Regions from separate parts of the Plantactinospora sp. A48 genome, predicted to be linked through region 1. Evidence: riboswitches for the same ligand, from Rfam matches in the RefSeq annotation. Region 1 holds a riboswitch; the other holds the start of a gene.
The links. A riboswitch is a leader RNA that binds a small molecule or an ion and turns the genes downstream of it on or off. The one in region 1 is predicted to bind cobalamin.
Positions count from the first base shown of each region.

Region 2: another riboswitch for cobalamin. It lies ahead of ACXN5W_RS16160 (ribonucleoside-diphosphate reductase subunit alpha); the one in region 1 lies ahead of ACXN5W_RS01435 (peptidase).

Region 1 is NZ_JBTIXF010000001.1:311,688-315,087, forward strand. Features, by position in the region: gene ACXN5W_RS01425 (SAM-dependent methyltransferase) at 1-430, shown strand, start outside; gene ACXN5W_RS01430 (aminoglycoside phosphotransferase family protein) at 569-1,330, shown strand; cobalamin riboswitch at 1,457-1,579, shown strand; gene ACXN5W_RS01435 (peptidase) at 1,677-2,819, shown strand; gene ACXN5W_RS01440 (hypothetical protein) at 2,855-3,340, shown strand.
Region 2 is NZ_JBTIXF010000027.1:67,587-70,986, reverse strand. Features, by position in the region: gene ACXN5W_RS16170 (SigE family RNA polymerase sigma factor) at 1-257, shown strand, start outside; gene ACXN5W_RS16165 (helical backbone metal receptor) at 274-1,002, opposite strand; cobalamin riboswitch at 1,140-1,346, shown strand; gene ACXN5W_RS16160 (ribonucleoside-diphosphate reductase subunit alpha) at 1,478-3,400, shown strand, end outside.

The DNA.
Region 1 (3,400 bases):
GGACGCCGACCTGCGGGATCCGGAGCGGATCATCGAGGATCCCCAACTGCACGCCACGCTGGACCTGAGTCAACCGGTGGGGTTGATGCTGCTCGCGATCCTGCACTTCGTACCGGACGACGACGACCCGTACAGCGCGGTCGCGCGACTGGCCTCCGCCATGCCCGCCGGCAGTTACCTCACCATCACCCACGCCACCGACGACCACATGCCGCCGGAGACCAGTTCGGCGGTCAACGAGGCGGACAAGCGTACCCAGGTGTCGTTCCAGTTCCGCGGCCGCGACGAGCTGGCCCGGTTCCTGCCGGGGATGGAACTCGTGCCGCCGGGCATCGTCTCGGTGGCCGAGTGGCACGCCGAGGACGAGGTGCCGCCCCGCCCCAGCGCGGCCGAGACCGCCATGTACGGCGCGGTCGCGAAGATCCGCTAGCGCGACCCCGGAAACGTTCGCCCGGTCGGCGGGCCGGGGACCGGGCCGTCCGGGGCGGGCAGGGCAACGGACCGAGGGTCGCTGGCCGGGCCGACAAACCCGTGGTGGCCTCGGCGCCAGTCCGCCATAGTGGTCGGCATGGATTCCGCCATGGCGACCGACATGGCTGAGGTCAAGGTCATCGTCGCCCATCAGGAGCGCGCGACCCTGCGCGTCGGTGACGTGTTCCTCAAGATCGACGCTGATCAGACGCGCACCGACATCGAGGTCGCCGCGATGGCCATGGCGCCGATCCCGACCCCGGAGGTCCGGTGGCGCAAACCGCCGGTGCTCGCGCTCGCCGCCCTCCCCGGGACGGCTCTCGGCCGCCTCGGCCAGCCGTCGACCGCGTCGCCGGCGGCGTGGGCCGCGGCGGGGGCCGCCGTCCGGAAGCTGCACGAGGCCCCACCGCCACCATGGCCCGGTCGGAACCTCGACGAGATCACATCGCGCCTCGACGGCGAATGCGAGTGGCTCGTCACGAACGACGTCCTGCCCACCGACCTGGTCGTCCGCAACCGCGAGGTCGCCGAGGTCGCGCTCCGGCCGTGGACGCCCGTCTTCACGCACGGCGACCTTCAGGTCGCCCACGTGTTCGTCGACGACGATCAGGTCACCGGCGTGATCGACTGGTCGGAGGCCGGCCGGGACGACGCCCTGTACGACCTCGCCAGCCTGACGCTGGGACACCCGGAGCACCTTGCCGACGTCGTCGCCGGCTACGGCACCGACGTCGATCTCGACGTGATCCGCGCGTGGTGGTCGTTGCGCAGCCTGCTGGCGATCCGCTGGTTGGCCGAGCACGGCTTCGACCCCTCATCGCCGGGCTGCGAGGTCGACGTGCTGAGATCCCGGATGTGAGGCAACCCGCATTCTCGCCGATCCCGTCCACGGGTGGCGGTCGCCCGCAGAAGATTGGGCACCCACGGCACCAGCTTCCGACCGGTGTTTGACACCGGCGGCCACGCCTGGCCAGACTGACGCCACAACTCAATCAGCCCGTACGCGCGGGGGAAGTCCGGTCGAAGTCCGGCGCTGGCCCGCAACGGTAGACGGTCGAGAGGCATCTCGACGGTGAGCCCGAATACCCGCCGTACCCGCATCCGCTCCCCCACCCGTCGTGGCCCACGGGTCGGAGTCCCGGTCGACCCGCCGCGTCGGTGGTCGGCCGGGTTCTGACGACCGCCGGGCCGGAAAGGCGCTTCCGATGGTCGTCCGCCTGAGCCGGCACCGCCTGCTCACCCTGCTCTGCGGCACGCTCGCCGCCCTCACCCTCGGCACACCCGCCAGCGCCGCCGGCGGATCCGCGACCGCCGCCACCACTGTCGCGACCGCCGCCGGCATACCCGGGCCGGCCGCCGCGCTGACCGGAACCGCCGAACCCGCGACCGGGGCCGGCACACCACCGGTGGTGAATCGCCCGGCGGCCGCCGCCGGCTGGCTCGCCCGGCAACTCGTCGACGGAGAACGCTTCGAGGCGGTCTTCGACGGCGTCACCTACCCCGATCAGGGGCTCACCCTGGACGCGGTGTTCGCCTTCGCCGCCGCCGGTGTCGCCGACGACTTCGGCGCCCGGGCGCTGGCCTGGGTCACCCGGCCGGACATCCGCGACGGATACCTCGGCGACGGCACCGCCGAGGCGTACGCGGGCGCCACCGCCAAGCTCGCCCTCGCCGTCGAGGTGCGCGGTGGTGACCCCAGCGACGTCGGCGGGGTGGACCTGACCGCCCGGCTGCGCTCGCTCCAGTCGGCCACCGGACGGTTCACCGACCGGTCGGCGTACGGGGACTTCAGCAACGCGTTCAGCCAGTCGTTCGCGATCCTCGCCCTGGACCGCACCGCGCAGGGTGCGCCCGCCGGGGCGGCCGCCTGGCTGGCCGGTACCCGGTGTGCCGACGGGGGTTATCCGGTCCTGCCCGAGCAGCCGGTCTGCACCTCCGATGTGGATGCGACCGCACTCGCGGTGCAGGCGCTACAGGCCGCCGACCGCCCGACCGACGCCGCCGCCGGGCTGCGTTGGCTGGCGTCGGTGCAGGGCTCCGACGGCGGTTTCGGCAACGCGGCCGGCACCCCGAACGCCAACAGCACGGGCCTCGCCGCGCAGGCGCTGCGGACCGGGGGTCGGCCGCTGGTCTGGGCTCGGGCCCGCGCGTTCCTGGCCGGGCTCCAGGTCGGCTGCGCCGGGACACCGACCGACCGGGGCGCGGTCGACTTCGACGGCGGCGCGTTCGACCCCGACACCGCGGTCCGGGCCACCAGCCAGGCCGTCCTCGGTCTGACCGGCACCGGGTACGCCCACCTGTCCGCCGCCGGCGCCACCCCCGGCGCACCTGCCCCCACCTGCCCGTGACCCGTCCCGTAGCTCACCCGATCTCAGGAGGACCCGTGTTCCGTCACCGATCCGCCATCCGCGTCCGGATCGCCGGGCTGCTGGCCGCTGCCCTGGCCGCCGTCGCCCTGACCGCCGTCGAACCGGCACCCCGGGCCGCGCACGCCGCCGCCTGCACCGGCACCTCGGGGGTCACCGTCGTGGTCGACTTCGCCGCGCTCGGCGGCGGGGTCCAGGTCGCCTGCGCGCTGGGCGATCCGGCCACCGGAACAGCCGCGCTGCAGGGTGCTGGCTTCACCGTGACCGGCACCGCCCGCTGGGGCCTGGCCTTCGTCTGCCGGATCAACGGCAAGCCGACCTCGGCCACCGAACCGTGTGTCAACACCCCGCCGGTCACCGCGTACTGGTCGTACTGGCACGCCCCGCACGGTGGCCCGTGGTCCTTCAGTTCGTCGGGGGCGAGCAGCTACAACCCCGCGCCGGGCAGCGTCGAGGGCTGGGCCTTCGGCGCGGGTGCGGCGCCGAGCATCACGGCGCCCTGACCGGCGTCGCGGTCTGACCGCCACACCCGGACCGACCGGCACGGTCTGCCCGCCGTGCCG
Region 2 (3,400 bases), on a different contig from region 1:
CCGACCCGTACGACAGCACCGACACCGCACACCTGGTGCTCGCTGCCCTGCGCGAGCTGCCCGCCCAACAGCGGGTGGTACTCGTGCTGCGGTACTGGGCGGGCCTTTCCGAACAGGAGATCGCCGCGCAGTTGGGGTGTTCGCCCGGCACGGTCAAGAGCCGCGCCAGCCGGGCCCTGGCCACCCTACGTGCTCAGGGCGGCCCGCTGGCGTCAGTCGAGGTCGAGCCGTTGCTCGTCCGGGAGTTGGCCGGCTGATCTCCCGGCGCCGGGGTCAGTGGGTTCCGGGCGCGGACCGGGCGAGCTGGGCGGTCAGGATCCGGGGTGCTTCGGCGAGTGAGGGCCCGTACCAGGTCAGGTGGCGTCCGGAGACCAGGGCGCAGGGGAGGTCGGGGAACGCCTCCGGACCGTCGGTGCGGGAGAACGGGTACGGCTCGTCGGGCAGCACGACCAGGTCGGGGGCCGTGCCGCGCAGTTCGTCGAGGGTCGGTCGGGGATATCTGTCGGCGGTCTCGGAGTAGCGGTTGTGCAGGCCGAACCGGCGCAGGACGTCGGCGGCGAAGGTGTCGCCACCGGCCACGATCCACGGGCGTCGCCAGACCGGGACGACGACGGAGCGTGGTGGTGTGGCGGGGGTGAGGCTGGCCCAGGCGGCGCGTGCCTGGGCCAGCCACCCGGGCTCCCGGTCCGCACCGAGGTGTCGCAGCAGGTCGGCGAGTTCGTCGAGGGCCTGGTCGACGGTCCGGGGGTAGGTGAGCCGGACGGTTGTCCCGGCCGCCTGGATCGCCTCGGCGTCCGACCGCCGGTTCTCTTCGACGTTCATGAGTACGACGTCCGGCCGCAGCGCGAGCACCCGGTCGAGGTCGGGGTACTTGCTGCCGCCGACGCGCGGCACGGCCAGCCCGGCGGGGTGGGTGCAGTAGTCGGTGGCGCCGACGAGGAGTCCGGGCAGGGTGGCCGCGACGGCTTCGGTCAGCGACGGGACCAGGGACACCACTCGCATCGCTGGTCCTCCCCTCCGCACCGGCCGGAGCCCATTCTGGCCGGTACGTCGAGGAGTCGGGGGCCCGGCCGGCCGCGAATCCACAGTGACATGCCCGACACAGCATCTGGTGTTTCCTCCGGACGCCGTACCCATATATGGTGTTGCCCGCAGCTGGTCCGGCTACCGACCGTCGGTAGCCGGGGCAAGAGGGAACCCGGTGGGAATCCGGGACTGCCCCGCAGCGGTGAGTGGGAACGGCCGCCGTCACACAGCACTGGATCCTCGGGTCTGGGAAGCGACGGCCAGTAGGCACGAGTACGACGCCCACGAGTCCGAAGACCTGCCAGCGCGCCGCACGTGTCGCGTGCGGCGGTCGAAGGCCGCGCGGGACGGCCGACGCCACCAGCCGGGCCGTCGGCAGGCATGCCGAGGGCGACCGGTGGCGTCCTTCCGCGCGTCCGTCGACCATCTGGACGGGTGCGAGGAGGGGGACATGACCGCAACGCGAGAGCGGGTCGCGCCGGATCAGCCAGCGCCGGATCAGTCAGCGCCGGATCGGATGGTGCCGGAGCAGGCGGTGCCGGAGCAGCGCCGGCAGGTGATGCGGGTCCGTAAGCGCAACGGCGATGCCGAGCCGGTGGACGTCAACAAGATCGTCCGGGCGGTGGAGCGGTGGGTCGCCGACCTCGACGAGGTGGATCCGCTGCGGGTGGCGACGAAGACGATCAGCGGTCTCTACGACGGCGCGACCACCGCCGAGTTGGACAAGCTGTCGATCCAGACGGCGGCCGAGCTGATCGGCACGGAGCCGCAGTACTCACGGCTGGCGGCGCGGCTGCTGGCGGCGTACGTGGACAAGGAGGTTCGCGGGCAGCAGGTGGCGAGCTTCAGCCAGTCCATCCGGTACGCCCACGGTCTGGGGCTGATCGGGGACGACACGGCCGCGTTCGTGGCGCGCAACGCCCGCAAGCTCGACGACGCCGTCGACCCGGCCGGCGACCTGCGGTTCGAGTACTTCGGACTGCGTACCGTCGCCGACCGGTACCTGCTGCGGCATCCGCAGTCGCGGCTGGTGGTGGAGACGCCGCAGTACTGGCTGTTGCGGGTCGCGTGCGGGCTGTCCCGGACGCCGGGTGAGGCGATCGGCTTCTACCGGCTGATGTCGTCGCTGGCGTACCTGCCGAGTTCGCCGACGTTGTTCAACTCCGGGACCCGGCACACCCAGATGTCGTCGTGTTTCCTGGTCGACTCGCCGCGCGACGAACTGGACTCGATCTACGAGCGGTACCACCAGGTGGCGAAGCTGTCGAAGTTCTCCGGCGGCATCGGCATCTCCTGGTCGCGGATACGCGGTCGGGGCGCCCTGATCCGGGGCACGAACGGCAGGTCGAACGGCATCGTGCCGTTCCTGAAGACCCTCGACGCCGGGGTGGCGGCGGTCAACCAGGGCGGCCGGCGCAAGGGCGCGGCCTGTGTCTACCTGGAGCCGTGGCACCCGGACATCGAGGAGTTCCTGGAACTGCGGGACAACACCGGTGAGGATGCCCGGCGTACCCACAACCTCAACCTGGCCAACTGGATCCCGGACGAGTTCATGCGCCGGGTCGAGGCGGACGGCGAGTGGTCGCTGGTCGACCCGTCCGACGCGCCCGAGCTGCCCGACCTGTTCGGCGAGGCGTTCGACGAGGCGTACCGGGCGGCCGAGAAGAAAGCGGTCCGGACGGTCAAGGCCCGGGACCTGTACGGGCGGATGATGCGCACCCTGGCGCAGACCGGCAACGGCTGGATGACGTTCAAGGACCCGTCGAACCGGCTGTCCAACCAGACCGGGACGCCGGGGAACACGATCCACCTGTCGAACCTGTGCACCGAGATCCTGGAGGTCAACGACGACACCGAGACCGCGGTCTGCAACCTGGGCTCGATCAACCTCGGCGCGCACGTGACCGCCGACGGCGTCGACTGGGAGAAGCTGCGGGCGACCGTACGCACCGCCGTGGTGTTCCTGGACCGGGTGATCGACATCAACTACTACCCGGCCCAGCAGGCGGCGGCGTCGAACCCGCGCTGGCGGCCGGTCGGGCTCGGGCTGATGGGCCTTCAGGACGCCTTCTTCACCCTGCGCCTGCCGTTCGACTCGGCCCAGGCGATGGAGCTGTCCACCCGGGTGCAGGAAGAGATCCTGCTGACCGCGCTGGAGACCTCGGCGGGGCTCGCCGAACGGTCCGGCCCACATCCGGCGTACGCGCAGACCCGCGCGGCCCGGGGCGAGCTGCACCCGGACCTGTGGGGGGCCGTGCCCACCCAGACCGGGCGGTGGGCCGCGCTGCGTACGGCGATCGCCAAGCACGGGCTGCGCAACTCGCTGCTCGTCGCGATCGCCCCGACCGCGACGATCGCGTCGATCGCCGGTTGC